4 regions of the Halomonas profundus genome follow, and region 1 is predicted to be linked to each of the others. Evidence: predicted binding sites of a transcription regulator. Region 1 holds the regulator's gene; each other region holds the start of a gene.

The links. The regulator sigma-54, encoded in region 1, starts transcription at its own class of promoters, with help from an activator protein. The targets are predictions, from matches to a motif close to TGGCACNNNNNTTGCTNT.
Region 2: the regulator sigma-54 is predicted to act here: its motif matches at 3,537-3,554, upstream of LMS44_RS22055 (urease accessory protein UreD).
Region 3: the regulator sigma-54 is predicted to act here: its motif matches at 5,803-5,820, upstream of urtA (urea ABC transporter substrate-binding protein).
Region 4: the regulator sigma-54 is predicted to act here: its motif matches at 5,933-5,950, upstream of LMS44_RS22320 (amino acid ABC transporter substrate-binding protein).

The regions. Positions count from the first base shown of each region.
Region 1 is NZ_CP086344.1:1,937,814-1,945,642, forward strand. It holds gene rapZ (RNase adapter RapZ) at 1-223, opposite strand, end outside; gene LMS44_RS08590 (PTS sugar transporter subunit IIA) at 311-781, opposite strand; gene hpf (ribosome hibernation-promoting factor, HPF/YfiA family) at 786-1,094, opposite strand; gene LMS44_RS08600 (RNA polymerase factor sigma-54) at 1,192-2,607, opposite strand; gene lptB (LPS export ABC transporter ATP-binding protein) at 2,737-3,486, opposite strand; gene lptA (lipopolysaccharide transport periplasmic protein LptA) at 3,498-4,016, opposite strand; gene lptC (LPS export ABC transporter periplasmic protein LptC) at 4,028-4,597, opposite strand; gene LMS44_RS08620 (KdsC family phosphatase) at 4,598-5,140, opposite strand; gene LMS44_RS08625 (KpsF/GutQ family sugar-phosphate isomerase) at 5,193-6,179, opposite strand; gene LMS44_RS08630 (ATP-binding cassette domain-containing protein) at 6,505-7,317, shown strand; gene mlaE (lipid asymmetry maintenance ABC transporter permease subunit MlaE) at 7,385-7,829, shown strand, end outside.
Region 2 is NZ_CP086344.1:4,852,872-4,860,700, forward strand. It holds gene ureC (urease subunit alpha) at 93-1,808, opposite strand; gene LMS44_RS22045 (urease subunit beta) at 1,805-2,125, opposite strand; gene LMS44_RS22050 (urease subunit gamma) at 2,272-2,574, opposite strand; gene LMS44_RS22055 (urease accessory protein UreD) at 2,612-3,496, opposite strand; gene LMS44_RS22060 (winged helix-turn-helix domain-containing protein) at 3,812-4,186, shown strand; gene modA (molybdate ABC transporter substrate-binding protein) at 4,291-5,079, shown strand; gene modB (molybdate ABC transporter permease subunit) at 5,079-5,777, shown strand; gene modC (molybdenum ABC transporter ATP-binding protein) at 5,767-6,882, shown strand; gene LMS44_RS22080 (hypothetical protein) at 7,121-7,495, shown strand; gene LMS44_RS22085 (TonB-dependent copper receptor) at 7,572-7,829, shown strand, end outside.
Region 3 is NZ_CP086344.1:4,871,226-4,879,054, forward strand. It holds gene urtE (urea ABC transporter ATP-binding subunit UrtE) at 1-599, opposite strand, end outside; gene urtD (urea ABC transporter ATP-binding protein UrtD) at 599-1,435, opposite strand; gene urtC (urea ABC transporter permease subunit UrtC) at 1,432-2,601, opposite strand; gene urtB (urea ABC transporter permease subunit UrtB) at 2,605-4,218, opposite strand; gene urtA (urea ABC transporter substrate-binding protein) at 4,324-5,685, opposite strand; gene LMS44_RS22155 (tripartite tricarboxylate transporter permease) at 6,119-7,645, opposite strand; gene LMS44_RS22160 (tripartite tricarboxylate transporter TctB family protein) at 7,645-7,829, opposite strand, start outside.
Region 4 is NZ_CP086344.1:4,907,818-4,915,646, reverse strand. It holds gene LMS44_RS22345 (sensor domain-containing diguanylate cyclase) at 1-957, shown strand, start outside; gene LMS44_RS22340 (RidA family protein) at 977-1,369, opposite strand; gene LMS44_RS22335 (amino acid ABC transporter ATP-binding protein) at 1,573-2,349, opposite strand; gene LMS44_RS22330 (amino acid ABC transporter permease) at 2,404-3,504, opposite strand; gene LMS44_RS22325 (amino acid ABC transporter permease) at 3,520-4,710, opposite strand; gene LMS44_RS22320 (amino acid ABC transporter substrate-binding protein) at 4,812-5,837, opposite strand; gene speE (polyamine aminopropyltransferase) at 6,106-6,972, opposite strand; gene hemE (uroporphyrinogen decarboxylase) at 6,972-7,829, opposite strand, start outside.

The DNA.
Region 1 (7,829 bases):
CGTCTAATAAAGAGGGCAGGCGCTCCAGAGCTCCCGGCAAATTGCGGGCATCAATACTCACCGCTAAATGTGCTCGGTCGCCCTGGTCACGCAGTTCATCCACCAACGACCCCAGCAACATAGCTGGGAGGTTATCAATCGCGTAGTAGCCAAGATCTTCCAGCGCTTGCAAGGCGATAGATTTACCTGACCCGGAGCGGCCGCTAATGATCACCAGTTGCATAGAGTCTCTCTTTGCTTTGATCAAGCTGCGTTGAGGGTGGTGAGCGGATAACCTGCTGTGATCTGCCCTGAACAGGGTTTCAGACCCTTAGGCCGCTGATTGCTCGCGAATTTTGGCGGTAATCAGCTCAAGCAGTTCGCGCTGGCTGGCTGCTTTACGCAGTTGCTGGCGCGTGTCCGCATCATTCATGATGGTCGCTACCTGACCCAGTAGTGAGAGATGCGTGTCATCTGCCTCTTCGGGTACCAACAGGACAAACACCAGATCTACCGGGTCGCCGTCGATAGCGTCAAAATCGATCGCTTCAGCCAGTTTCAAAAATCCAGCGATAGGGGCGTTGCAGTGGGGGCTACGCGCATGAGGAATAGCCACGCCGTTACCAATACCCGTACTACCTAAGCGCTCGCGGCCGATTAAACGGCTAAACACTTCTTGGCTGTCCAGGCTGGGGATATTTTGGGCGATAAAGGTGCTGTAAAACTCCAGCACCCTTTTTTTGCTGCCCCCGGGGACGTCGAACAGAACGCGTTCCGGGGGGAGTATGGTTTCCAACGTCATTGAATTAACGCACACCGGCGCCTTGGGCGCGAGCTTGTGCTTTTTCCTTGTGTTTAACGAGTTGACGGTCGATTTTGTCCGCTAGTGCGTCGATAGCGGCGTACATATCACTGTCTAGGGCTTCCGCATGTAAGTCAGCACCTGCGGCGTGCAGCGTACAGGCGGCCTGCTGGCGCTCTTTCTCCACTGATAAGGTGACTTGCACCGTAGTTATATTGTCGTAATGGCGCTCTACACGCTCAAGCTTCTCGTTGACATAGTCACGCAAGGCGTCAGTCAGTTCTACGTGATGACCAGTGATATTTACTTGCATTGACGTGCTCCTTATCCATCGGACTGTACTTCGATTGTAACCCTTTTTGCCGCGTTGCAAAGCCCTTGTCGAGAGTTTCCCTGAAACGTTAACGAAGTTAGCGCAAACGACGCCGTTCACTGGAAGAGGGAATGCCCATGGCTTCACGGTATTTCGCCACCGTACGACGCGCCACTTGAATCCCTCCTTCGCCTAATAGCGTCACTAAGCGGCTGTCTGAAAGCGGCTTGCCGGGCGGCTCCTCTTGAATCAGTTTCTTGAGTCGTGCACGGATGGCGGTGCTGGAGTGGCTGTCGCCATCTTGACCGCTCACCTGGCTTGAGAAAAAGTATTTGAGTTCAAACACACCACGGGGTGTATGGATATATTTTTGCGTCGTTACCCGTGAAATAGTCGACTCGTGCATCTCCACGGCTTCGGCAATGTCGGCCAGTATCAGTGGTTTCATGGCTTCTTCGCCGTGCTCTAAAAAGCCAATCTGGCGGGTAATGATTTCGCGACCAACACGCAGCAGCGTATCGTTTCGGCTAGAGAGGCTCTTGATCAACCAGCGCGCTTCCTGCAAGTGCTCTTTGAGAAACTGGTTGTCATCGCTTTTATCCGCACGCTTAATCAAGCTGGCGTAGTCGGGCTGAATGCGCAGCCGTGGCAGGGCCTCGGGGTTGAGCTCTAAATGCCAGCCTTCATTATCGTGGCGGACGACTAGATCGGGGGTGACATAGCTGTCATCGGTGTCGCCGTAGGCGCTGCCTGGGCGTGGGTCTAGGCTGCGAATAAGCAGGATGACATCGGCCAGCTGTTCGTCGTCGAGCCCTAGACGGCGTTTCAGCAGACGCATATCGTCTTTGCCAAGCGCTTCGAGAAACTGCCGCACCAAGCGGCGGGCGGGAACCAGCAGTGGCGTATTATCGGGGAGAGCGGCGAGCTGCAGCATCAAGCATTCACGCAAGTCACGGGCAAATATGCCGGTCGGCTCAAACTGCTGGAGCTTGAGTAGAATGGTTTCCACTTCGCGTTGGCTTAGCCCGTCAATGCCCTGGGCACGAAGCCCTTCACGGATGTCGTTGAGCGGCTGGGTCAGGTAGCCGTTGGCGTCTAGCGCGTCGATTAAACTTTCCGCGACAAGCTGCTCGCGAGCGCTAAAATCGGTCATGGCGAGTTGCCACAGCAGGTGGCCATGAAGGCTCTGCCCGGCTGCCTGGCGCTCAAAGTCGGGGCCTTCGCTGCTGCTGCCCCCCTGGCTTCCCATATCTTGATAGGTATCTGACCAGTCGCTATCTACCGAGAGCTCAGTAGGGATGCTCTCTGACCACTCTTCTTCCTTAGGCTCGCTGACAGCCTGTTCACTAAATTCATCTTCCTGCTCCAGCATGGGATTGGCATCGAGGGCCTGCTGAATTTCTTGACGAAGATCCAGCGTAGAGAGTTGCAGCAGCGCAATGGCCTGCTGCAACTGGGGCGTCATGGTCAGCTGTGTGCCGATACGCAGTTGGAGAGAAGCTTTCATGACCATCTGAGAACCACTCGTTAATCAGAATGCTCCACCCTAGTGCGAGTGAGTGCTTGGCGCAAGTGCAATAAGCATGCCATTGGTCGTAAAGTTGTTTTAAAGCGCTATTTAGGGGCGATTAAGGCAAAAACATTACAGGCGAAAATCGGCGCCCAAATACACATCCCTTACTTTTTGGTTGGTGAGAATCGAGGCGGGCGAGCCACTGGCGATGATTTGCCCATCGCCGACGATATAGGCGATATCGCAAATGTCTAGTGTTTCACGCACGTTGTGATCGGTGATCAGCACGCCGATATGGCGCTGTTTCAGTGCACGAATGATGGTTTTAATCTCACCTACCGAGATGGGGTCAACGCCCGCAAAAGGCTCATCGAGCAGAATAAAAGCGGGCTCTGTGGCTAGCGAGCGGGCTATTTCTACACGCCTGCGCTCGCCGCCCGAAAGGCTCATGCCCAGGTTGTCGCGAATATGGGTGATATGGAAGTCTTCGAGTAGCGCTTCCAGGCGCTGTTCGCGATCGCTGCGGTTAAGCTCTTTGCGGGTCTCGAGTATCGCCATAATATTCTCGGCAACCGAGAGTTTGCGGAAAATAGACGCCTCTTGAGGTAGATAGCCAATCCCCGCGGCTGCGCGCTCGTGCATGGGGGCGCGCGTTAAATCCACATCGTCGATACCCACCTTGCCAGCGTCGGATTTGACCAGCCCAACAATCATATAAAATGAGGTGGTTTTGCCCGCGCCGTTGGGGCCCAAAAGGCCAACGACACTGCCTTGGGATATCTCTAGATTGATGTCTTTGACCACTCGGCGGCGTTTGTAGCTTTTAGCCAGGTGGTGGGCATAAAGGGTTTTGATCGGCGCAGTGTCAGCAGTGGCCACAGCTAGGCTCCCTATTGTTCAGGCTGAAGGGTCATGCGTATGCGCTGGGGCTCGCTGCCATCAACGTCAGAGCGCGCTTGAATCACTTCTCGGTCAATAAAATACTCAAGGCGACCGCCACTAAAGGTGTCCTCTTGCTGGGTCAGTTCGGCTTGGTCGATCAGCTCTACGCGACGCTCGGCGACGTGATAAATAATCCGCCGCGCCCAGCCTTCCGTGGGGCCTTCTTGCCCTTCGCCTTGATGGCGCAAGTAGGCGCGCTCACCGGTAGCGGTGGCTGTCGAGAGTTCGCCCGCGTCGTTGCGTTCGATCTCTACCCGCTCGCCGCGCAGCTGCATTTCGCCTTGGCGAATGTCCACATCCCCAGTATAAACAGCTGTGCCTGCCCGCTGATCAAGATCTAAACGGTCGGCTTCCACTTCCACTGGGGCTTGTTGGGAAGATGAGTTGGTTTGGGCTAACACTGATAAAGGTATCGCTAAACCGAACAGTGCAGTGTAGAGCAGGGCTGGGGAAATCATGGCTTTCATGGCGGTTCCTATTAGCGTTGTGTGGCCGGGGGGTGCGTGCCGCGCACATTATCCGTTAAGCGAACCTGGCTGGTGTTAAGCCAAACGTCCATATGTGAAGCGCTCATTTGCTGTGGCGGTTGCTGCATCAATACCGGTGTGTCACTCCATGCATGCTGCTCGAGGCCATCATAGTGCAGTAGCTCGGTATCTAGCTGCCAGCCTTCATCTGGTGCAAACAGCCGAGCCGAACCTGACAGCAGCAGGGCTTGGGTAGCGGTGTTGAGCGTGCCTACAGCGGCGCTGGCCAGCCACTGACGGTTTTCGCTGTCATACAGTACTGCCTCGGGCTCTTCCGTCCAGGTTTCGCTGCGCTGCGGGGTATGGATAAGGCGCGGTGTTTTTAGCGACTGCATGACACTGCCGTTATCCCCGAATAGGGTAATCTCGGCATTTTCCAGCACGTGGCCAGGTTCCTGAGCCTGTGCTTCGGGATCGATGCTGGTGTCTTGAGGCCCGCGGGGGTCAAGCCATACCAGCAGAATCCCCAGCGCGATGACTAGCCCGGCTAACCAGAGGCGTACTTTAAAGCGTTTAAACATTTACGTGCGGCCGTGCAGATAGGTGTCGAGCACCGCGCCCCAGTGTCCTTGAGATTCAAGCAGCGTATCGCAGATCTCACGTACGGCACCGTGGCCACCCAGGCGTTCGGTAGTCCAGTCGGCGTGGGTATGCATATAGTCCGGCGCGTTTGGCACGGTAATGCCGACGCCGCAACGTTTGATAGCCGCTAGGTCGGGTAGGTCGTCGCCACAATAAGCCACCTGCTCTAGTTCAATATCGAGGCGCTGGCAGAGCCCGCGCAGTGTGGCCAGCTTGTCTTCACAGCCTTGGTGAACATGGTCAATGCCGAGTGCCGCCGCGCGTTGGCTAACCATGGGGGAGTCGCGCCCGGTAATCAACGCGACATGTACGCCCACGCGTTTGAGAAGCTTTAGCCCGTGGCCATCCTGGGTGTGGAATGCTTTGATTTCGATACCATCGGCCTGAAAGTAGAGGCGCCCATCGGTAAGGACGCCGTCAACATCCAGTGCTAGCAGGCGTACACGGCGGAGTCGGTCGAGTAGCGAGGCAGGTAGGGTCATAGAACCTCCATATCAATCAGTTCGTAAAGCAGGTCGTGTTGGCGCCGCTGGGTTAAATAACGCCGCTGGCGAGCAGGTCGTGCATATGTAGAGCCCCAATTGGGCGCTGTTGTTCATCAACCACCGCTAGCGCGGTAATACGGCTTTCTTCCATGATACGTACCGCTTCGGCCGCCAGGATATCGGGGCCTATGCGCTTGCCCGGCCGGGTCATGACATCATCAACGCGCACGTCGCGCAGATTATGGAATTGATCCAGCGTGCGGCGTAGATCGCCATCGGTGTAGACCCCCGCTAATCGTCCTTCGCTATCCACTACGCAGGTAAAGCCAAGCCCTTGCCGGGTAATTTCGAGTAATGCGTCGCGCAGCGGGCTGCCCAATGCGACTTGGGGCAGGCGTGCGCCGTCGTGCATGAGGTCTCTAACGCGTAGCAGTAAGCGCTTGCCCAAACTGCCGCCGGGGTGGGAGAGGGCAAAATCTTCAGCGGTAAAGCCGCGTGCTTCCAGTAACGCAACCGCCAGTGCATCACCCAGGGCGAGGGCAGCGGTGGTGGAACTGGTGGGGGCTAGATCGAGCGGGCAAGCCTCACGCTCGACGCCACTGTTTAGGTGCGCATCAGCGTGCTTGGCAAGCGTGGAGTGGGGCCGCCCCGTCATGCTGACCAGCGGTGTGCCCAGGCGTTTAAGCAGTGGTAGCAGAGCAGTGACTTCGGCAGTTTCGCCCGAGTTAGAGAGCGCCAACACTACATCTGCGCGGGTAATCATGCCTAGATCGCCATGGCTGGCTTCGCCGGGGTGAACGAAAAAAGCCGGCGTGCCGGTACTGGCAAGTGTCGCCGCTAGCTTGCCAGCAATATGCCCCGACTTGCCCATACCGGTCACCACGACACGACCTTGGCAGGCGAGAATTAGCTCACAGGCGCGATCAAAGCTTTCGTCTAGCTTAGCCTGAAGGCCTCCAATCGCTGCCTGCTCGATTTGTAGCGTACGCAGTGCGCTTTCACGTAGTAGGCTGGAGGGGGCGATAGGCTGGCGCATAGCGTTTTCTCTTAACAAGTGAAAATATACAAGTAGTAACCGGTAAGAATAACATCTCGACACCTCTAATAGGCAGTAATTGAGGCGACTCCCTGGGGGCATACCCGCATCACCAGTGTCGAGAGCAGGTTTAGGCGAGGGTAAGCAAGCCTTTGCAACTTTGATAACCCTGAACAATAGGAAAGCCCATTCGTGCAGTAATGCCTTGTAGCGTTATAGTACAATGTTCGATAATGTTTTAGAAACGCTGTTTTCTAATTGCGATAGCCGCAAGTAGGGTATGCTATACAGCTTTAGTCGCGCCTCGTTAAGAGTCAACTGATCCATGACAGATGCACCCTTTATAGAAATTGAAGAGCTTTACTTTTCGCGTGGTGATCACGAAATTTTCCGTGGCGTGAATATGACCATACCGCGGGGTAAAGTAACCGCGATCATGGGACCAAGTGGTACCGGTAAAACCACGCTACTGAAGCTGATCGGCGGCCAGCTAACCCCGGAGAGTGGTCGAATACTCATTGATGGGCGTGATGTTCATAAACTGTCCCGGAAGGCACTATTCACGCTACGCAAGCGGATGGGAATGCTGTTTCAGAGTGGTGCGCTGTTTTCTGATTTGGATGTGTTTGAAAACGTTGCCTTTCCGCTGCGGGTGCATACGGATTTGCCCGATACCATGGTGCGTGACCTGGTGTTGCTCAAGCTACAGGCGGTCGGCCTGCGCGGAGCGCGACACTTAACGCCTGCGGAGCTGTCCGGAGGGATGGCGCGCCGGGTCGCATTGGCTCGTGCGGTGGCGCTGGATCCAGAACTGATTCTGTATGATGAGCCGTTTGTTGGTCAGGATCCCATCTCTATGGGCGTGTTGGTGCAGCTAATCAAGCGCCTTAATCAAGCGCTGCAGCTAACCTCGGTGGTGGTCTCCCATGATATCAAGGAGACCTTGAGCATTGCGGACTATCTCTATCTGATCGCCGATGGCCAGGTGGTAGCCCATGGCACGCCGCAAACCTTGGACACAAATCAAGATCCCCGGGTTAGCCAGTTTATTCATGGCGAACCTGATGGCCCGGTACCATTTCACTACCCCGCTGAGGCGTTTTATCGCGATATTCTGGGCGAGGCTCCGGTTAAATAGAACTGCTGGGGTGGGTGACACAAGGCGCTTAAATGCACCAATGCAGGGTAAATAAAGGGCAGAGTTAATGCAGTCAAAGTTCTCTAATAGCGCCGCGCGTGTTACACGGCTGGGGCGCCGAGGGTGCGACTTAATGGAAGCATTGGGTCGCGCGGGCGTGTTTCTATTCCAGTCGGTGGTCGGCGTGCCTTCCCGGGAAGGCTGGCGATTATGGTTGCACCAGATGCACTTTGTTGGCGTGCTTTCGTTAGCCATTGTATTGGTGTCGGGGCTGTTTATCGGCATGGTGCTGGCACTGCAGGGCTATACCATTTTGGTCGATTTCGGGGCTGAGCAGGCGCTGGGACAAATGGTGGCACTGTCGCTATTGAGGGAGTTAGCCCCAGTGGTGGCAGCACTACTGTTTGCTGGCCGGGCGGGATCTGCGCTCACCGCCGAGATCGGTTTAATGAAAGCGACAGAGCAGCTCACCAGCATGGAGATGATCGGTGTTGACCCACTGCGCCGCGTGG
Region 2 (7,829 bases), 2.3 Mb from region 1:
CATCCTTGTAAGCTACTTTTGCCATCCATGGCAAAAGACCCTCACTACGAGCTACCCCGGCTAACCTGACTGTGGAGGTGTCGCCCACTTTTTCAGAACAAATGGTAGCGCTGGGCCAGCGGCAGTTCAGTGGCAGGCTCGCAGGTTAAAATTTCGCCATCGCAGCGCACTTCATAAGTCTGCGGGTCGACGGTCAAATCGGGGCAGGCATCGTTCAGCTTCATATCCTGCTTGCGCACTTGGCGCACGTTTTTGCACGCCGCGAGTTCGCTATTTAGCCCCAGTTTCTCTTTGATGCCCGCATCCAGCGCGGCCTGGCTGACAAAGCTGAGCCGGGTTTGGCTGGCCGCACGGCCGAAAGCACCAAACATATAGCGGTAATGCACCGGCTGCGGGGTGGGAATCGAGGCATTAGGATCGCCCATGGGCGCCGCTGCAATCATGCCGCCTTTGATCATCATCGCCGGCTTCACGCCAAAGAAGGCCGGTTTCCACAGCACCAGATCCGCCAGCTTACCGACTTCGATGGAGCCGACTTCATGGGCGATACCGTGGGTGATCGCAGGGTTAATGGTGTACTTGGCGATATAGCGCTTGGCGCGCAGGTTATCGGCCCCCAGGGCCTCATCTTCCGGCAGCAGGCCGCGCTGCACCTTCATTTTGTGGGCGGTTTGCCAGGTGCGGCAGACCACCTCACCGACCCGCCCCATGGCCTGGGAGTCAGAGGCGATCATCGAGATCACGCCCAAGTCGTGGAGGATATCCTCGGCGGCGATGGTTTCCCGGCGAATGCGTGAGTCGGCGAAGGCCACGTCTTCGGGGATATTGGGATCCAGGTGGTGGCACACCATCAGCATATCGAGGTGTTCGTCGATGGTGTTGACGGTGTAGGGCCGCGTTGGGTTAGTGGATGACGGCAGTACATAGGCTTTCGAGCAGGCGGTGAGGATATCCGGGGCGTGGCCACCGCCAGCGCCTTCGGTGTGGTAAGTATGGATACAGCGCTCTTTAAACGCGGCCAGGGTGTCTTCCACAAAGCCCGACTCATTCAGGGTGTCGGTGTGAATTGCCACCTGCACATCGTAGGCATCAGCGACGTTAAGGCAGTTATTGATCGAGGCAGGCGTGGTGCCCCAATCTTCGTGCAATTTGAGGCCCATGGCGCCTGCTTGGAGCTGGAGCTCTAGGGACTCAGGCAGGCTGGCGTTGCCTTTGCCCAGAAAGCCGATATTCATGGGCATATCGTCCACCGCTTGCAGCATCTTACCGATGTGCCAAGCGCCGGGGGTACAGGTGGTTGCGTTGGTACCAGCCGCCGGACCGGTGCCACCGCCCAGCATGGTGGTGATACCGCTCATCAGCGCTTCTTCGACCTGCTGGGGGCAAATAAAGTGGATATGGGAGTCGATACCGCCCGCGGTCAGGATCTTCCCTTCGCCGGAGATGATTTCGGTGCCGGGGCCAATGACGATTTCAACATCAGGCTGTACGTCAGGATTGCCTGCCTTGCCAATCGCGGCGATGCGGCCATTTTGAATGCCCACGTCGGCTTTGACGATACCCCACCAATCCAGAATCAGCGCGTTGGTAATCACGGTATCCATTACCGTGTCGTCGGCGCGCTGGCTTTGACCCATGCCGTCGCGGATGACTTTGCCGCCACCGAATTTCACTTCATCGCCGTAGTGGGTGGCATCCTGTTCGACTTCGATCCAAAGCTCGGTATCGCCCAGGCGCACGCGGTCGCCCACCGTAGGGCCGTACATATCGGCATAGGCTTGCCGACTGATCTTGTTAACCGGTTTCATTGTTTACCTCCGTCGAGCGCGCCCATGACATCGCCGCGAAAGCCGTAAATTTCGCGCTTGCCCACAAAGGGAATCAACGTGACTTCGCGGGTCTGGCCAGGCTCAAAGCGAATCGCCGTGCCTGCGGCCACGTCCAGGCGAAAGCCTCGGGTTTTGTCGCGATCAAACACCAGCGCCGGGTTGGCTTCGGCAAAGTGGTAGTGGGAGCCGATCTGGATCGGGCGGTCGCCGGTATTGGCCACCTCGACGCTAATCCGCTCACGTCCCGCGCACAGCTCGATATCACCTTCTTTTAACTTGTACTCACCGGGAATCATTTGGTTGCTCCTTTGTTTTTTTGTGAGGTGTTAGGTGTGAGGTGTAAAGAGAGAGGTATGAGGGGTGCGTAACCCACTACTACTCACCCCTAACTATTCACTCCTCACCCCTCACAATCCACCCCTCACTCCTCACAATTAACCCCTCACACAATAGGCGTATGGACAGTGACCAGCTTGGTGCCGTCGGGGAAAGTGGCTTCCACCTGCACCTCGTCGACCATCTCGGCGACACCGTCCATCACATCCTCACGGCTAAGGATTTCGCGACCATAGCTCATTAAGTCCGCTACGCTGCGGCCATCCCGGGCGCCTTCCATAATCTCGAAGCTGATCAGCGCCACCGCTTCCGGGTAATTGAGTTTTAAACCACGCGCCTTGCGGCGCTCCGCCAATTGGGCGGCTGAGAACAGCAGCAGCTTGTCTTTGTCTCTTGGGGTTAATTCCATGGAATGTGTCTCCAGCAGTGCATCGCAGTGATGCTAATTAGGTTAGCCAAATTCGTGGTGTATGTGCTTCACGCTCGATCCAGCGGGGGCGCAGCAGTTGCCAAGCCTGTTCGCATAACGCCCAGGCTTCGTTACGCGAGTTGCCTAAATAGCGCAGCAGCAGAACACCGTGGCGGACGGTGACCGCCCAGCGCGGGTTATCCGGCAGCGCTTCACGCAAGGCTTCAATGGCAGCAGGCGCGTCGGCAATCCCCACTGCCCAGAGCGTGGCCTGCACCGTGGCACCACCCTGCCCCCAGCGCCCGGCAAAGCGTGGGTGTAGTGGGTCTAGCGGTTGGCGCTCTAGCCACAGCGGTTTGCCATCCAGGGTTAAGCGGAAGTGCTGCTCAATACGCCCGGAAACATAGGGTAAGTCGCTGGCCGGGCGGCCCAGTGCCATCACTTCCCAGCCCAGGCAACGGGCGCTGCCGTGAAGGTCAATTTGGGTGCGCTGTTCACCCTTGGAACCATCAAAGGCGATGGTCTCCTGGGGCAGCCATTCAAGTGTCGCGTCATCTTCAACGCTCAACCGGGTATGCTGCGTCCAGGCTACGCCCTGGCTGTCGGCTTTATAGAGTTTATTGGCAGCCGGGGTCGTCAGCAGCGCATGGGCACCGCTCTCTACATGGGCACTAATGGTAAGCGCATCGCCGCTGACTAGCCCGCCCGGCGGGTGAAGCACATAAACATGGCAAGCCTCACCGCTTCCTTCGGGATAGAAAGGGCGCTGCACCCGCAGTGGTCCCTGATGGCGCGCCTGCACCATGCGCGTGGCGCCGTCGCGATGGGCGAAGGTGAGCGCTAACGAAGCCGCCCAATGGCGGCCTGCATCGAAGCGGTGTCCAGAGGCGATGTGGGGGTTGGCGATATCGCTCAGAATCATGGGTGGCTATCGCTTCCTTACAGTGAGCTTTTCACTAACCACTGCAATTAATGCGCCAAAATGGTGAAAAAAGATATTCCTCTTAAAGGACAACAGCTTGTGTCTTTTATCTATTACCCGCCAATTACTTCAAGCACCAAAAAAGAACATAAAAACGAACAAGCGCACCAAATCAGAGCAATTATCAACATTGGCATGAACTCTAGCTCGCCAGCCTCAGCAGAGAATTATTGTTTGACGACCAATAAATGGTAAGCGTTGCACACTTTATCGTTGTTAAACTGATGGACACATAGTCATAAACAGAGCTCAAAAATGACACGCACCCATCACCCTGCCCCCACCTTCCAGTTGCGCTTAGCGTTAAACCACGATGTTGTGATTGGCCCTGGCAAGGCTGACCTTTTGGAAATGATTGATCAAACCGGCTCAATCTCCGCAGCGGGCCGTGTGCTGAAAATGAGTTATAAAAAAGCCTGGCAACTGCTCGAAACTATGAACGGCTATTTTTTATCCCCCCTGGTAGTAACTAGCTCCGGTGGAAACTCTCGTGGTGGGGCATACCTGACCGAGACGGGTAAGCAAGTGCTCACCCACTATCGAGCCCTGGAAAAACAGTTAGTAATAGCACAGTCTGACGATGCAAAAGCGCTGCTAGCGCTTCTCTCACTTCCTGATGCTTCCTCGTAAGACAATCATTGACCACCATCAAGCCGCAGCCATCTGTCATTGAATAAACGTTTGGTGTTCTGTAATCTCCCGCTATATCCAAATGGAAATAACGGGGTGGAATAATGCCTACCGGCTTTGTTAACAAGTGCCTGCTAGCCAGCGCTATTCTAATTAGCTTTCCAGCGGCATCGGCAGTCGCGAGCGACAATGTGCACATTGCTGCCGCGGCGTCGCTGACCAATGCCCTAAACGATGCCATTGCCGTTTATGAAGCCAATAATGACGTTGATGTAACCGTCATTTATGCTTCGTCATCTACCCTTGCTCGACAAATTGCCAACGGCAGTCCTGCACAGTTATTTCTTTCGGCAAATGTCACATGGATGGATTGGCTTGAAGATCAGGGCATCAATGTCCAGCAGCGTAGGGATTTACTGCAAAATCGATTGGCGCTAGTGAGTGCCAGTAGTAGCGTGCCAATGCAATTTTCTCCTGGGGAAGGCATCGCTATTGAGACTCTATTAGGCGAGCGCGACCGCCTATCCGTGGGAGACCCAGACCATGTGCCGGCAGGTATCTATACCCAACAAGCGTTGGAGACCCTGGGCGAATGGGAAGCCCTGGCACCGCGCTTAGCCCGTGGCAATGATGTGCGTGCTGCATTAGCGCTAGTAGAGCGCGAAGAAACACCAGTAGGCGTGGTGTATCAAACGGATGCTTTTGCCAGCAATGCCGTAAGAGTACTTGGGTTATTTCCACTCGCTAGCCACGATTCCATTACTTACCCCATTGCCCTGATTGATGCCGAGCAAAATACAGCTGCTGTAGCGCTAAGGGAGTGGCTTACCAGTGGAGCAGCCCTTGATATATTTGCCGAGCACGGCTTTGATACAAGCATCAGTACACCATGATACTTTCTCCAGCAGAGTGGGAGGCTATTCGGCTAAGCTTGCTGATCGGCTTAGCGGCAGTTGCATGGATATTGCCGCCGGGCATTGCCGTCGCTTGGTGGCTAGCCCGTCACCATTTCCGCGGGAAAGCGTTAGTCAATGGTTTAATACACTTACCATTGGTTCTACCGCCTGTCGTTGTGGGGTATTTACTATTAACAGGTTTGGGCAGGCAAGGGGTAATCGGCCAATGGCTTCACAGCAGCTTCGGCGTATCGTTGCCATTCACTTGGCAAGGGGCAGCCGTTGCTAGTGGCGTCATGGCGTTTCCTCTGCTAGTCAGGGCGCTGCGCTTATCCCTTGAGGCCGTTGACCCCAAACTCGAAGCGGCCGCCAGCACGCTAGGAGCTAATCGTTGGCGGGTATTCGCCACTGTCACATTGCCACTGGCGATCCCCGGACTGCTAACTGGCACAGTACTGGCTTTTGCCCGCGCGCTTTCCGAGTTCGGTGCCACAATCACTTTCGCCTCCAATATCCCTGGCGAAACGCGCACGTTACCACTGGCACTCTATACACTCATTCAGATGCCCGGTCAGGAAGCCACTGCAGCACGGCTATGTTTTCTCGCCATCATTATTGCCCTGCTCTCGTTAATTGCCTCTGAATGGCTAGCACGCCGCACCCAGCAGCGTTTAAAGGAACGTGATGCCCATTAACCCAACGCTCTCTGTGTTACCTCTCAATTCATCACTATCGCTTTTTGTTGAACAGCGCCTTGGCAACTTCCAGTTGCAAGCATCATTAACGCTGCCCGCTAGCGGCGTGACCGGCATTTTCGGAATATCAGGAAGTGGAAAAACTAGTCTGCTGCGTATTATTGCAGGACTTGATAAACCTGACGTAGGTAAACTGCAACTAGGCGACCAGATACTGCTAGACACCCAGCAGAGCCTAAATGTACCGGCTCACCAAAGGCGTATTGGTGTTGTTTTCCAGGAAGCACGTCTTTTCCCTCACTATAGCGTGCAAGGCAACCTGACCTACGGCATGCCTAAACGAGCAACTCCCCGCTTTAATGAGGTTGTCGAACTGCTCGGCATCGGGCATCTACTCTCGCGGGTTCCAGGCACACTTTCGGGCGGTGAAGCACGCCGGGTCGCTATAGGTAGAGCGCTACTGAGCGACCCTCAGCTACTGCTAATGGATGAACCTCTCTCAGGGCTGGATGGCCCACGCAAGCAAGAACTCTTGCGCTTCATTGCTCGATTGACGCATCAGATTAAAATCCCGGTGATTTATGTCAGCCACGACCCTGGAGAAATCTCTGCGATTGCTGACCATCTTGTACTGATGAAAGAGGGGCTCGTCATCGCTAGCGATCCATTACATGACCTTTTGCAACGCTTTGATTTAACACAGGAGCTGGGAGGATTCGATGCTGCCTCGATTATCGAAGGTCGAGTTGTCGAGCACGACGAGGCGTATCAACTAACCCATCTTGCGCTTAATAAGTGTCATCGATTAATAGTGCCGGGCATATCAGCGCCTGTCGGCAGCTGTTTGCGCGTACGTATCTTTGCGCGGGATATTGCCTTGGCACTGTCACCGACAAAGGACACCAGCTACCGCAATCAACTCACGGCTACCATTGAAAAAATGGCAACGTTGCCCACCAGCCCACACTCGGTGGAACTGCTTTTAAACCTTGGTTCTATTCACCTTAGGTCACGCTTAACTCGCAAGTCCTCAGATGAAATGAAACTCGCTATAGGTAAGCAGGTAACAGCGCTGATTCGCAGTGTATCGATCTTGCATTACTAATGCGCATCATAGGGGTTACTAACTGATTTAGAAGTAGTTTTATCTGACACCAATAGTCCCCACGTGTCAATTGGCCGCACAATTCTCACACTCTCATAAAGAGATTTCAGCTAAAATTGCGAAGCAATCTATATAAAAAAACATAACACTGCCCACAAAGTGTATCGAGTAAATGCAGCTATCACGTTCAATAGGGACTCTTTGGTATCGCATAGCGCTTTGTATGGCGTTTGTGGCGATGCACCTCCTATTGGCCGGGCCGCTGATTTCGCAGTATCAAGCCGGTGATCAACATCACGCTAACCAGGACACTAGCCACCTATCTAGCCACCAGGGCGGGGGTCATCATCAGCACGCGACCCCGCAAGCAAGTAAACACCATCATTCAAGTAATGCTGAGGCGGTAGAGCCGGTATTCAATTGGTTTCACCAATGTGGCTACTGCACCGTCTGGCAACAGTTTCCAACGGCTCATACCTTTCTTCCCGCGATCAGCCTGCAAGCGTTTATCACGCACGACCAACTGCTGACGCAGCCGACACAGGCGATGCAGTCCTGTGATAACTACCCCCACGCGCTAACGCGAGCACCGCCCTTTTTTCGACGTGTATAACGCCACATCGTCAGCCCTTTCAGCCTGAAGCTCGCTTCTGGCTGGCGGTTGTCTATATCAAAAAAAAGGGATCATCATGTCACACTCAACTATTGTGCATGGCGTCGTCGCGCCTGCCCGGTTAAAAAACCGTTTTCAACGACACGCCCTGACACTAAGCATCGCCGCGGCATCAAGCTTGATTGTTCAAGGCGCATGGGCACAGTCATCTACCACTCACCACGACCATCATGCGTTAAACACGATGGTCGTGACCGCTGTACCGCTTAGTTCACCACTTACGGTGGAAACTGACCCACGCATACCCCGACAACCGGCCCCTGCCAGCGACGGC
Region 3 (7,829 bases), 2.3 Mb from region 1:
GCAAAGGGCAGCTTCTGCTCCACCAGTAGTACCGTAAGGCCATCCTCGTTGATCAACTGACGAATCACCTGACCAATTTGGGCGACGATATTGGGCTGAATGCCCTCACCTGGCTCGTCCAAAATCAGCAGTTTGGGTTCGATGACCAGTGCGCGGCCAATCGCCAGCTGCTGCTGTTGCCCACCGGAAAGGTCGCCGCCACGGCGGTGTTTCATCTCTTTAAGCACTGGGAACAGCTCATAGACCCGCTCGGGAATCTTTTTTAGCCCGTCACTGCGGGCGGCAAGGCCGGTGCGCAGGTTCTCCTCTACGGTCAGCAGCGGAAATATCTGTCGCCCTTGAGGCACGTAGCCAATTCCCAACCGCGAGCGCGCCTCAACGGCTTTTTTAGTCAGCTCGATCTCGCCTGCCTCGGCGGTATAGCGCAGCTCGCCACTTTTGATGGCCACTTCGCCCATCACGGCTTTTAGCAGCGTGGTTTTGCCCACGCCATTGCGTCCCATCACGCAGGTGCACTGGCCAGCAGGCACCTCAAGGTCAAGATCCCAGAGGGTGTGGCTTTCGCCGTAAAACTGGTTGAGCTTTTCGATCGCTAGCATCAGGCGGCCTCCTCGTCATCGGCACCCAGGTAGACCTCGATTACTTTGGGGTCGCTGGAGACTTGATCCATGGTGCCTTCCGCCAGCACGCTGCCCTGATGCAAGACCGTCACCTGGCGGGCAATCGAACGCACAAAGCCCATATCATGCTCCACCACCACCACGGACTGTTTACCGGCCAGCCCGGTGAGCAACTCGGCAGTGCGCTCCATCTCCTGCTCGGTCATGCCCGCCACCGGTTCATCCACCAGCAGTAGACGCGGGCGCTGCATCAGCAGCATGCCGATCTCCAGCCACTGCTTCTGGCCGTGGGAAAGAATGCCCGCAGGTTGATGGCGCAGTGCTGTCAGGCCAATGGTTTCCAGTACGTCATCGATGCGGTCTTTGATCTCGCCGGTCATGCGGGCGGTTAGGGTAGGAAAAATCCGCTTGTCGGCGGCCATGGCCAGCTCCAGGTTTTCAAATACCGACAACGCTTCGAAAACCGTGGGCTTTTGAAACTTGCGGCCAATGCCCAGGCTGGCAATATCAGGCTCGTTCATGTGCAGCAGGTTATGGCGGCTGCCAAACCATACGCTGCCGCTGGTGGGGCGGGTTTTGCCGGTGATGATATCCATCATGGTGGTTTTACCCGCCCCGTTGGGGCCGATAATGCAGCGCAGCTCACCGTCGTTGATGGTTAGGTTGAGGTTATTGATGGCTTTAAAGCCATCGAAGCTCACGGTGACATCTTCCATGTAAAGGATCGGCCCGTGGCGAACGTCCACCGGCGAGGCTTGGGGCGCCATAAAATCGAACACCCGATCACGCTGGGACAGCGATTGCAGCAAACTCATGCGGAGGCCTCCTTGGATGTCTGTTGATGATCAGGGTTAGCCGAATCGTCGCGCTTGCGACGCTTGAGGTAGCGAAACAGCCCCGCTACCCCCTTGGGCAGAAACACTGTGACCAGTACAAACATCGCACCTAATGCAAACAGCCAGGCATCAGGCATGACGCCGGTAAAGATGGTTTTGGCATAGTTAACCAAAATGGCACCAATCACTGCGCCATAGAGTGTGGCGCGACCGCCCAGTGCGACCCACAGCACAATCTCGATGGAGAAAATCGGCGAGAACTCGCTGGGGTTGATAATCCCCACTTGCGGCACGTAGAGCGCCCCCGCCAGGCCTGCGAGCATCGCCGAGACCACAAACACAAACAGCTGAAAGCGCTCGACCCGATAACCGAGAAAGCGCGTACGCGCTTCGGCATCCCGAGTGGCCACGCTGACCCGCCCCAGCTTGCTGGTCACAATCGCACGGCACAGGATATACCCCAGCGCCAGCGCAACGCCGGTGACCAGGAACAACCCTAGGCGCGTGGCATCGCTGCGCAGGTCAAAACCGACGATTTCGCGGAAGTCAGTCAGGCCGTTATTACCGCCGAAGCCCATCTCGTTGCGGAAGAAAGCCAGCATCAAGGCAAAGGTCAGTGCCTGGGTGATAATCGACAGATATACCCCGGTGACCCGTGAGCGAAACGCCAAGAAGCCGAACACTAACGCCAGCAGCCCCGGCGCCAGCAGAACCATGGCAAAGGCGAACCAAGCCATATCGAAACCGTGCCAGAACCACGGCAGACTGTCCCAGTTCAGGAACACCATAAAGTCGGGCAGCACCGGGTGGCCGTAGGTACCGCGATCGCCAATCTGGCGCATCAGGTACATGCCCATGGCGTAACCGCCAATGGCGAAAAAGGCGCCGTGGCCGAGGCTCAAAATGCCCAGATAGCCCCACACCAGATCCACCGCCACGGCCAGCAACGCGTAGCTTAGGTACTTACCGAACAGGTTGACCGTATAGGCACCCACATGCAGTGGGTTATCCGGCGGCACTGCCACGTGCAGGATGGTGACCAGCGCCAGCGCGGCCAGTAGCACGCCGAGAAAAATCTGCGTAGAGCGCTCGCTGAATGGGCGTGTTAGCCAAAAATTCGTCGATGATTCGGTCGTTAAAGACATCGTTTAGCCCTCCGCAGCCCGGCCCTTCTGCGGGAAGAGTCCACGCGGGCGTTTCTGAATGAATAGGATAATAAAGACCAACACGATAATTTTGGCCAACACCGCGCCTGCCCAGGGTTCCAGCACCTGGTTAATGACCCCCAGCGATAGCCCGGCCACCAGCGTGCCCCACAGGTTACCCACGCCGCCGAACACCACCACCATGAAGGAGTCGATGATGTAGTTCTGCCCCAGGTTGGGGCCGACGTTGGTGAGCTGGGAGAGCGCAACTCCGGCAAGCCCGGCTACGCCGGAACCCAGCGCGAAGGTCATGATATCCACACGAGTTGCGCGAATGCCCATAGAGCGAGCCATGGCGCGATTTTGGGTCACCGCACGCACCTCAAGCCCCAGCCGCGTGCGACGCATAATCAGCATCAGCCCGGCAAACACCACCAGCGCAAAGCCGAGCACGTACATGCGGTTAAGCGTTAATGACAACGCATCATTCACCACTAGCGAACCACTCATCCACTCGGGGGTGATGACGGTACGGTTAAGCGGTGAAATCACCGTGCGCACCAGCTGCTGCAGAATCAGGCTGATACCAAAGGTCGCCAGCAGCGTCTCCAGCGGACGGCCTTTGAGGAACTGGATAACACCGCGCTCGATCGCCACACCCGCCAGAGCAGCGACCATAAAGCCCGCGGGAATCGATAGAATCAACGCCAGCCCAGGCTGGCCGGGCAGCAGTTGCTGCATCGCCCAGGTGGTGTAGGCGCCCAGCATCATCAGCTCGCCGTGGGCCATGTTGATCACGCCCATGACCCCGAAGGTGATCGCCAGACCAATGGCAGCTAGCACCAGCACTGAGCCGAGGCTCAAGCCGAAATAGAGCGTTTCCAGACCACGATTGATTTTGAGTTGCTGCTCAATGCCCGCCAGAGAAGCGGCAGCGGCATTGGCGACGACGGGATCATCGCTATTGGCTGCCCGGCTCAATGCCACGCGGGAACGGGGGTGTAGGCTGCCGTCCAGCGCTTCGACCCCAGCCATTTCGCCCGCTTCGGCGCGGTAGATCGCCACGGCCTGGGTCAGCCGGTAACGCACCTGCTCGTCCTCTTCCTGTTCGATCAAGTCGTCGAGAGTGGGCACCAGCTCACCATCTACTTCCCCTAACAGGCGCTCGGCCGAGGTGCGGCGGCGCTCCACATTAGGCGAGTAAAGGTCAACTACCGCGATGGCACTGCGCAACTGATTACGCAGGTTGTTGTTGATGCCGATACGCTCCAGATCACGACGGGACATCTCGCCCAGCGCTTCGCCGGTTAGGACATCGGCCACCGGCCAGTCGCGGCCGCGGTTCTCTAGCACCAGCACGAACCGGCCGTCTTCGGTGCGCTGCAAGCGGCCATCCAGCAAGGCCTGCAACCAGTCTCGGGCGCGTTCGTCGTCGCTTTGCAAAATCGCGGTGATAGCTTCGCCTTTGGCGGCGTAAGACTCAACGTCCAGCGCCTCCAACAGTTCGAGCGCGGCCGCATCGTCGGCAGTATTCGTGGAGCTCGTTTGTGCTTGGGCGGTCACTGTGATGCTTAACAACAGTAGGCACAGCAGCCCTAAGGAAAGGAAACGCCTCATGGGGTTCTTCCTTTGGTTATCTAAAGAGGGGGAGTTAGCGTGCTCCCTCGCCACTTGGGCTTCAGCCTAGGGACGAGGGATCAGTATTACTCACTACAGGAGCTTTTACTCAGCGAGCGCCGCTTCGGCTTCTTCTGCTGCGGTGCTGCCACCGCACGAGCCGTTCACGACGTTGAAGTTGCCGCACTCCATCGGCTTGCGCCAATCGGCAATCAGGTCACGGGAGCCAGGCAAGTAGTCAGACCAGGCGTCGCCCGCCACGGTAGAGGGCGTCTGCCAAACGATATCGAACTGGCCGTTGTCCTGAATCTCACCGATCAACACCGGCTTGGTGATGTGGTGGTTGGGCATCATCGCCGCATAACCGCCGGAGAGGTTAGGTACGGTTACACCGATAATGGCGTCTTTCACCGTATCGACATCCGTGGTGCCCGCTTTGCGAACCGCTTCGGCCCACATATTGAAGCCAATGTAGTGTGCTTCCATCGGGTCGTTGGTCACCGCCATATCGTCGCCGGTGTATTCGATCCAGGCATCGATAAAGTCGTAGTTGTCGTCGTTATCGACGCTCATGAAGTAGTTCCAGGCAGCCAAGTGGCCTACCAGCGGCCCGGTATCAATACCGGTGAGCTCCTGCTCGCCCACGGAGAAGGCGATGACCGGAATATCCGCAGCGTCGATACCCTGGTTGGAGAGCTCGGTATAGAACGGCACGTTAGCGTCGCCGTTAACCGTCGAGATTACGGCGGTCGGTTTACCCTCTTCACCGAATCGACGTATTTCCGCCACGATGTTTTGCCAATCGGAGTGACCGAACGGCGTGTAGTTGACCATGATGTCCTCATCCGCGATGCCGTGTTCATCCTTGAGGAAGGCCTCGAGGATACGGTTGGTAGTGCGCGGGTAGACATAGTCGGTACCCACTAGCGCAAAGCGCTCGATACCGACTTCGTTGATAAGGTATTCAACCGCAGGAATCGCCTGCTGGTTAGGCGCTGCGCCGGTGTAGAAGACGTTTTCAGAAGACTCTTCGCCTTCATACTGCACCGGGTAGAACAGCAGCCCGTTGAGCTCCTCTACGACGGGCAGTACGGATTTACGCGAAACCGACGTCCAGTTGCCAAAAATCACGTCCACTTCTTCCTGATCCAGCAGCTCCCGGGCGCGTTCGGCAAACAGCGGCCAGTTAGACGCCGGGTCAACCACCACGGCCTCTAACTGACGGCCCAGCAAACCACCGGCTTCGTTCTGCTGCTCGATAAGCATTTCGACGGTGTCTTTGAGGACAGTTTCACTAATCGCCATGGTGCCGGAGAGGGAGTGCAGGATACCAACTTTGATCGGGTCGTCGTCCTGGGCGATAGCCTGGGTGCTGACCCCCATGATGGCAGTGGTGAGTAAAGCGGTCGCGAAACGGCCACTTGAAAGGTATGGGCGAGGGTGTGTCGAGCGTTTGAGAGTGTGCATTGTTAATCTCCTTGCGCCCCTTATGACTGGGGTTTGTTATGACCGGGGCTTGATGATTGGCTTCGCACTTGGGGTGGTTGTGTTAGCTCCCCCCAATACGTCTACTAGCCAACAGCTCTTGCAAGGGGTGCGCCAGATTGGCACAAAGTTGTCTTATAGCTATCTAATCAGCCACTTAATAATCATCAGAAAATCTCGACTTTCTCAATATGCACCAAAATAAAGCGCAGAAAAGCAGCTAAAGCACCCTGCCAATGCACCAATAAGATTCGGTGCACCAATTAGATACGCGGGCTTTTAAAATACATAACAGCAACCCAGTGATTACTTATCAGTTACAGAACCACTCTTTGTTACCCGTCAAAAACGGAAATAAAAAAAGAGCGCCGACTTTCGTCGGCGCCCCGTTGCTCAACATTACTTCTTTAAGTATTTAATCGCTTTCAGGCGAACCTGAATTGGGGGTTGCCTTCATACCACGACGCAGCAGAGGGCCCACAATATAAGGCAGGATCAAGCCCAATCCAGCAAAAACCCAAAGGCCGATAGCCAGACCGCTATCCCAAAGAATCATCCAGTCGCCATCGGAGATATCCATGGCATGGCGCAGATTCTTCTCCATCTCTGGCCCCAACAACAAGCCAAGAATCACTGGCACCAGCGGAATCTCAAGCTTGCGCAGGACATAACCACCCACCCCAAAGGCCACCATAAAGTAGAGGTCAAAGATGGTGTTACTGATCGAGTAGATACCCACGAAGGCAATCATCGTGACGATCGGCAGCAAGTACATCGGCGGCACGGACAGCAGCTTGACGAAGATGCCCACCAACGGAATATTAAGGATCAGCAGCAAAAAGTTACCGATCAATAGTGCTGCGATCACGCCCCAGACGATGTCGGCATTCTGGGTGAACATCAGCGGCCCAGGGGTAATATTGAGCGAAATCAACAACGCTAAGAGTACTGCAGTAGTACCACTACCCGGCACACCTAGGGTTAGCATGGGAACCAGAGCACCGCTCGAAGCAGCGTTGTTGCCAGATTCTGGAGCAGCCACACCACGCGGGTCGCCTTGTCCAAAATAGCCTTTCTTACCCAACACACGTTTTTCAAGGGTATAGCTGATGAAGCTACCCAACGAAGCACCAGCACCAGGCAGCACCCCGGCGACAAACCCTAGCACCCCACCGCGAAAACTGGTGGGAAGAATTTCGCGGATATCTTTCCAGGAGAGCGAAAGTTTGTTGACCTTCATCTTCTCTTTACCACCGCCTGCACGCTCTTCGATGAAGAAGAGCAGCTCGGAAATGGCAAACAGACCGACGATAGCAATGATGAAGTCCACGCCTTCAAAAAGTTCGAGCACCCCAAAGGTGTAGCGCTGCACACCGGTATTGTCGATACCCACCGTGGCGATCATTAGACCAATACAGGCGGCAACCACTGTTTTGATGGGGTTTTTACCGGTAATACCGCCTAAGGTAGCGAACGCCAGCAGGAAGAGCGCAAAATATTCCGCAGGGCCGAACGTTAAAGCAAAGTTAGCCAACAATGGTGCCAGCAAGATCAAACCAATAGTGGCGATAAGACTACCGATAAAAGAGGCCACCGCAGAGATCGCCAGCGCCTCGGAAGCCTTGCCCTTCTGGGCCATAGGATAACCATCAAGACAGGTCATCATGGCCGGTTCATCGCCGGGAATATTTAACAGAATCGATGAGATACGCCCACCGTACATGGCACCCGCATACACTGACGTCAGCATAATCAGAGCCGTTTCTGGAGCGAGCCCTAAACTAAATGCCAGCGGTATCAGAATGGCCACGCCATTGGCAGGGCCTAACCCCGGCAAAGCGCCGATCAACGTGCCAAGAAAAGCACCTAGCAAGGCGAACATCAGGTTATGGGGTTGCAGAGCAACGCCAAAACCATCCATTAGGTAACCTAGAGTTTCCATCAGTTCACCTCCAGGAATGACAACAGACCCAGCGGTAAGGCGAGATCAAGTGCAAAACTAAACAGAAAGTACACGACTACTGCCGAGACTGCCCCGGTCATGTAAGCATTGAACGGCCGAGCCCCCATGCGCCAGCAAAGCGTTCCCACGGCAAGCGTAGTGCTAATAATGAAGCCCAGCGGCT
Region 4 (7,829 bases), 2.3 Mb from region 1:
GGCGCTGAACTGATCGCTTCGGCTATTTATCGTCAGCAGCTTACCCGCAGGCAGCGGCAGGTTGATCTGCTGCAGCAGGTCGCCGCCTGCGGCACCTGGGAGATTAATACTCGCAGTGGCGCAACCTGGTGCTCTTCGGCGTTGCTGCTTTCGCTGGGTTATCCTGGCGATTATGCAAGGCTCCCATTGCGCCGCTTACTGGCTCACGCCATGCCCACTGACCGCTTACGGGTGTTTGGTTTGATCCGCGAGTGCCAACAGCGGCTGCAAACCCAATGCCGCATTGATGTTCAGCTCAGGGTCGCATCCGGGCAATGGCGTTGGCATGAGCTGGTGATGGAAAGCTACTACTCCGATGATGGCTATTTAGCGCGTATCGGCGGCCTAGTCATCGATATTAGTCAACGTAAAAAAAGCGAAGAGCAGGCCTGGGCGGCGGCGGAGTTTGACGCCTTGACCGGCACACGCAACCGACGTGGCTTGGCTAATCACTTAGCACAACTCAATGAGCAAGCTGAAGCGGCAGCCTATTATTTGCTGATGATTGATATTGATTACTTCAAACATATCAATGATCGCTACGGTCACCCCGCGGGGGATACGCTGCTGGTGGAGATGGCAAAGCGAGTACACGAGGCCCTGCGGCCCGAGGATTGTCTGGCAAGGTTCGGCGGTGAAGAGTTTGCTGTTACGGCGGGTGATTTATCGCACCAACAGGTAGTCCAGCTGGGTGAGCGTATTCGCCAACGAGTAGCCCAGCAACCGTTTTACCTGACGGCGGGTGATTCGCAAGTGCCGATGATGGTGACACTCACCGTCAGCGTGGGGATTGCACCTCTGGCGCTCACCAGTGATTTAGACCACAGTCAGGCAGTAGCCGTTGCCCAGGCCGACCAAGCGCTCTATGCCGCCAAAGAGGCGGGGCGAAATCGCGTTGTGGCTCACTGGCAGCCGTGATGACGACGACTGATGAGGTTTATTGCTGCGACGGTGGAATCCAGGCAATCATATCGACTTCCACATCAGCGCCTCCAGCCAAGCCGGTTACCCCGATACAGGTGCGGGTGGGTAGAGGCTGGGGAAAGTAACTGGCGTAGACCTTATTCACTTCGTCGAAGTGGCCCATATTGGTAATGAACACCCGAGACTGCACCACATATTCGAAGGCACTTCCGACTTCTTCCAGCACAATCGCCAGGTTCTGCATTACCCGATGAGTCTGTTCGGTGAAGGTGCCCAAAAGCATCTCGTTGGTCTCTGGCACCGTCGGCATCTGGCCAGTGATAAAGACCAGATCACCTACGCGGCAGGCGTGGGAAAAAGGCGCAATCGGTTGCGGGGCGCGGTCGATAAACAGCTTTTCAATCATGCTTTTATCCTTTTTTGAATGATGTCGTTGCGAGGAGCGGAGCGACGAAGCAATCTTGTTTGTAGTGGCAAGATAACTTCAAGATCGCCGCGCTACGCTCGCGATGACATGCTGTTTTTTAAAGTCTGTTAACTATCATGGGCCTCAAGTGAGGCCCATGATGACGAACTTATCCACAGCTGCTTTGTCGCTGGGGCTGTGTATTAATGCCCCAGAATCTGGCTTAAGAACAGCTGGGTACGTTCAGACTGCGGGTTGTTGAAGAACGGCTCTGGCGCGTTCTCTTCAATGATTTGCCCCTGATCCATAAAGATCACCCGGTCGGCGACGGTTTTGGCGAAGCCCATTTCGTGGGTCACGCAGATCATGGTCATGCCCTCTTCCGCCAGTTCCACCATAACGTCCAGCACCTCTTTGATCATCTCGGGGTCGAGGGCGGAGGTGGGCTCGTCAAACAGCATCACGTCGGGGTGCATGCACAGCGAGCGGGCAATCGCTACACGCTGCTGCTGACCGCCCGAGAGTTGCCCCGGGTACTTAGTTGCCTGCTCGGCAATGCGCACCCGTTCTAGGTACTCCATGGCTAGCGCTTCGGCCTCTTTGCGCGGCTTCTTTTGTACCCACATTGGCGCAATACAGCAGTTTTCCAGCACTGATAAATGCGGGAACAGATTGAAGTGCTGAAACACCATGCCGACGCTGCGACGAATCTGCTCAATGCGTTTGACGTCTTGGGTCAGCGGTAGACCGCCCACCACAATTTCACCTTTTTGGTGCTCTTCAAGGTGGTTAATGCAGCGAATTAGCGTTGATTTACCCGAACCTGATGGGCCGCAAACCACGATACGTTCGCCGCGTTTTACCTCAAGGTAGATATCCCGCAGTACGTGAAAATCGCCGTACCACTTGTTAACGTTGTGCATCTCGACCATCAGGTCAGAAGCACTGGTGTCAGAGGTGTTGGTGGCTGCTTGTGTCATGTTGAAATCCTACTTAAAACGTAATGAGATGCGGCGCTCGTATTTAAACTCGAACTAGTGCTTATGGCCGGTGTTTAGCTTGCGCTCCAAGTACTGGCTGTAGCGCGACATGCTGAAACAGAATATCCAGAACACGAACGCGGCAAATACATAGCCCTCTACCGAGAAGCCCAGCCAGCGCGAGTCGGAAAGCGCCGCTTGCACAATGCCCAACAGGTCAAACAGCCCGATGATCATGACCAGGGTGGTGTCTTTAAACAGTGAGATAAACGTATTGACGATGCCAGGAATCATCATTTTCAGTGCCTGAGGCATCACGATTAGCCCCATGCGCTTCCAATACGTCATCCCCAGTGCCGCGGCGGCCTCATCTTGCCCTTTGGGAATCGCCTGCAAACCACCGCGAATAACCTCGGCCATATAGGCACTTTGGAACAGCGTCAGGCCGATTAGCGCACGTATAAGGCGATCCACGTTAAGTTCAGACGGCAGGAACAGCGGCAGCATCACCGAGGCCATAAACAGAATGGTGATTAGCGGCACACCGCGCCAAAACTCGATAAAAATCACGCAGAAGGTTTTGACGATGGGCATGTTCGAGCGTCGCCCAAGGGCTAATACAATGCCAATAGGCAGTGCGCCAATCATCCCCACGCTAGCCAGTAGCAGCGTCAGCATCAAACCGCCCCAGCGGTGGGTGGAGACACGCGGTAGATCAAAGTAGCCGCCGTGTAGCAGCACGTAGGCGATCACCGGGAAGATCAGCAGCGCAAACAGTGTCATCCAGCGCTTAAACGGCAGGCGCGGAATGACCATCCAGGCAATAATGCCCGCGAACATGGCAAACACGATGTTGGCGCGCCAATACTCCTCACTCGGGTAGAGGCCGTACATAAACTGGGAAAAGCGTGCGTTAACGAATACCCAGCAGGCGCCCACCCGTGTGCAGTCTTCGCGGCTGTCGCCCACCCAGTTGGCATCAATAAATGCCCACTGAACCGTTGGCACCACGAGTAGATAGAGCACGTACAGGCCCAGTAGCGTGAAGATGCTATTGATAGGGCCGTTGAACAGATTGCCGCGTAGCCAGGCAACCGGCCCAATGGTGCCTTTAGGCGCCGGGCGCTGAGGTATGGTTTCTTTATTGTGAATCATGGGGTCGCCTCCGGCCTAGCGTTCGACCAGCGCAACGCGAGCGTTGAACCAGTTCATGAACATGGACACCAGCAAGCTGATGATCAGATAAACCGCCATGGTCATGGCAATGACTTCGATTGCCTGACCGGTCTGGTTGAGCGTGGTGCCGGCAAAAACCGATACCAAGTCGGGGTAGCCGATGGCGGTGGCCAGTGACGAGTTTTTAATCAGGTTGAGGTATTGGCTGGTGAGTGGCGGAATAATGACGCGCATAGCCTGGGGAATGATGATTAGGCGCAGCACTAGCTTGCGCGGCAAGCTCAATGCCTGGGCGGCTTCCGTTTGGCCATGGGGGATGGCTTGGATGCCCGAGCGCACAATCTCCGCAATGAAGGACGCGGTATAGATAGACAGCGCCAGCCACAGAGCCAAAAATTCAGGGATAATGGTGATACCACCGCCGAAGTTAAAGCCGCGCAGTACCGGCATCTCCCAGGTCACCGGTACACCGGTAGCGACCAGTACCAGCAGCGGTAGGCCAAAGATAATCACCAGCGACATCCAGAAAACCGGCAGGCGCTTGCCGGTGGCTTCGTGGCGGCGCTTGTTCCACATGACCAGTGCGATGCTGGCAATAATGGCCACCACGAAGGTAGCTGGGATAAGACCAAACCCTGACTCGAACAGCGGTTGAGGCAGGTACAGCCCGCGCACGTTCAGGAAAATGGCTTCGCCAAAGGCCATGCTCTCTCTAGCGCTGGGTAACGTCCGCAGTACAGCAAAGTACCAGAAGAAAATTTGCAGCAGCAGCGGGATATTACGAAACGTTTCGATATAAGCGTTGGCTAGCCGAGCGATCAACCAATTGGGCGATAGCCGCGCGATACCGACGATAAAACCAATAATCGAGGCAGCTAACACCCCCAATCCACCGACTAGCAGCGTATTGAGCAAGCCAATCACAAAAGTGCGGCCGTAGGTACTTTGGGAGGAGTACTCGATTAAGCTTTGACCAATACCAAAGCCGGCTGTGTTGCCCAGGAAGCCAAAGCCAGTGGTAATGCCGCGAGCATTCAGGTTGGCTTGGGTATTGCCGATAATATAGATCAGGAAAGCCGCGACAACGGCGACCAATATAAGCTGAAAAATAAGTGCGCGCTTAGCGCGGTCTCGCCAAAACGGCGGCTTGTGGCCAGCGGGGCGAACGTTAGGTCTTACAGACATGGATGGCGTCTCCGCTACACGGAAGGTCAATCAAATGGCCCGCCACGACCTTTAAACAGATACCTGTGAAGAGGGCGGCGGGCCGGGGTCAAGCGAGACGCTTAGCGAATCGGGGGAGCGTACTGGAAACCACCGTCGGTCCACAGGGCGTTAACACCGCGCTCAATTTCCAGCGGCGAGCCCATGCCCACGTTGCGGTCGAAGCTTTCAGCGTAGTTACCCACTTGGCTAATAATGTTGTAGGCCCAATCTGCTTCTAGGTTCATGCCTTCACCGTAGTTGCCGTCTTGGCCTAGCAAGCGAGCGATGTTGGGGTCTTCAGAGTTAAGCATTTCTTCAGCGTTTTCACTGGTGACACCGTACTCTTCGGCGTTAATCATGGCGAACAGCGACCATTTCACAATGTTGAACCAAAGATCGTCACCCTGACGAACCACAGGGCCTAGTGGCTCTTTGGAGATAACGTCAGACAGGATCATCGAGGCTGAAGGATCGTCTAGCTGAATACGTAGCGCCGCTAGCTGAGAGGTATCGGAGGTTAGCACGTCACAGCGGCCGGCCTGATAGCCACCCACGGTTTGCTCAGAGGTATCAAATACGATCGGGTTGAATTCCATGTCGTTAGCACGGAAGTAGTCAGCTAGGTTCAGCTCGGTAGTGGTGCCAGACTGAATGCAGATGGAGGCGCCGTCGAGTTCATCAGCACCGGTAATACCCAGGTCACGGGATACCATGAAGCCCTGGCCGTCGTAAAAAGTAACCCCGGTGAAGTTCAGGCCCAGAGTAGTATCGCGGGTGGTGGTCCAAGTGGTATTACGTGATAGAACGTCGACTTCACCTGATTGCAGGGCGGTGAAGCGCTCCACGGCGTTGAGTGAAATATAGTTGACGGCTTCTGAGTCGCCGAGTACCGCTGCTGCTACTGCGCGGCAAACATCAACGTCCAGGCCTTGCCAGTTACCGTCGTCATCCGGTGCTGAAAAGCCCGGCAAGCCATCGCTCACACCACACTGAACGGCGCCACGCTCAATGGTATCTTCCAGGGTGTCGGCTTGAGCAGTTGCCATTCCCGCCAGGCTAAGTGAGCCAGCGGACGCCAGAAGCGCTAAGTGTTTTTTATTGAACATCTAGTTTCCCTCGAAGTTATTGGAATCAGCTATTGAAATCAGTTATTGAAACCAGTAGTTGAAATAGTTATGCATGCCGTAGCATGTCACTAAACCTAGCAAGGAAGATGCCAACAAGGGTACAGGCGTTAATTCAGCGCTTTTCAACGCTACTCAACGAATTCGAGACGAAGGTCTAGGTGCAAAAAGGTTACTGCCCACCTCGCATTGCACCGTTATAGGGCAAGCTGAGGTGGGCGGTAACACAAAGGCAGTTATTAGGCGTGGTTTACTCGGCTGCGAATGCCTTGCGCATAAACGGCGGGAGGGCGAGCGCACCGCGATGGGCGTCAACGCTATAGTATTCAAGCGGCAAGTCGTGGTTGGTGGCTGCCTGCTCGCGGAACGTATTCACGTCGGTGGCTTTACCCGCCAATGTTACGCTCCACCAGCCTGAAGGATATACCGGCTGCGGGAAGGGCAGCGTGGCAACGCTGTCAAAACCGGCTTTCAACATGTCGTTGCGCAGCTCTCGGATGATCGAGCCACTGTGGTAAAGCGGTGATTCGCTCTGCTGCACCATTACGCCGCCGCTTTTCAAAATACGGTGGCAGCGCTTGAGAAAATCGGTTTTAAACAGCCCTTCAGCGGGCCCAACCGGGTCGGTGGAGTCGATAATCAGCACATCGATGCTCTCATCAGGTGCATCGTCCACCCACTTGACGCCGTCGGCGAACAGCAGTTCAGCGCGGGGGTCGTTATTCGACGCTACCAACGACGGGAAGAAGCGCTCAGAGGCCTTGGTGACCTCTTCGTCGATGTCAATTTGGGTAACTTTCTCGACACTCGGGTGGCGCAGCACCTCTTTTAAGGTGCCGCAGTCGCCACCGCCGATGATCACCACACGTTTGGGATCTTGGTGGGTAAACAGCGCCGGATGCGCAATCATCTCATGGTAGAGGAAGTTATCGCGATCAGTCAGCATCACGCAGCCGTCCAGCACCATTAGGTTGCCGTAGGTCTCGGTGGCGTAGACCTCTAGATGCTGGTATTGGCTCTGTACATCCAGCAGTTTTTCAGAGATCTTCAGTGAGAAAGCGCTGCCGTGGCTATCAAAGACTTCGGTAAACCATTGGTCGTCGCGTAAATCGCTCATCAATTGGCTCCTGAGTGCTGTGCATTTGTGTGCGTTGGAATATCGCGGTGATACTGTGGGCTTAATTCGTGCAGCGCCTCCATAAAGGCAGTGACGTTGTCGGGGTTGGTAAACTGGCTGATTCCGTGGCCCAGGTTAAACACGTGGCCAGGGCCATGGCCGTAGCTTTCCAACACGCGGGCTACTTCAGCGCGGATAGCCGAGGGGCGGGCAAACAGAACGTTGGGATCAAGATTGCCCTGTAGCGCCACTTTGTGACCAACCCGGGCACGGGCATCGGAAAGCTCGGTAGACCAGTCGATACCCAATGCATCGGCACCGGCGCAGGCGATATGCTCAAGCCACTGGCCGCCGTTTTTGGTGAAGAGAATCACCGGTACGCGGCGGCCGTCGTGTTCGCGGATCAGTCCCGAAACGATCTGCTCCATGTAGCGCAGCGAGAACTCAAGGTACGCAGGGGTAGAGAGTGCGCCACCCCAGGTATCAAAAATCTGCACCGCCTGGGCTCCCGCGCGAATTTGGGCGTTCAGGTAGTCAGTTACCGCATGCGCCAGCGTATCCAGCAACTGGTGCATGGTATCCGGGGTATCGTAAAGCATGGTTTTCAGATGGCGGAAGTCCTTGCTGGAGCCGCCCTCCACCATGTAAGTCGCCAGCGTCCAGGGGCTGCCTGAGAAGCCGATCAGCGGCATGCGGCCGTTCAGCTCACGACGAATGGTCGACACCGCACGCATCACGTAATCCAGGTCGCGCTCGGTGTCGGGCACGCTTAGAGCGGCGACTTCTTCCTGTGTACGCACGGTTTTGCGGAATTTTGGGCCTTCGCCGGTTTCAAAATAGAGCCCCAGGCCCATGGC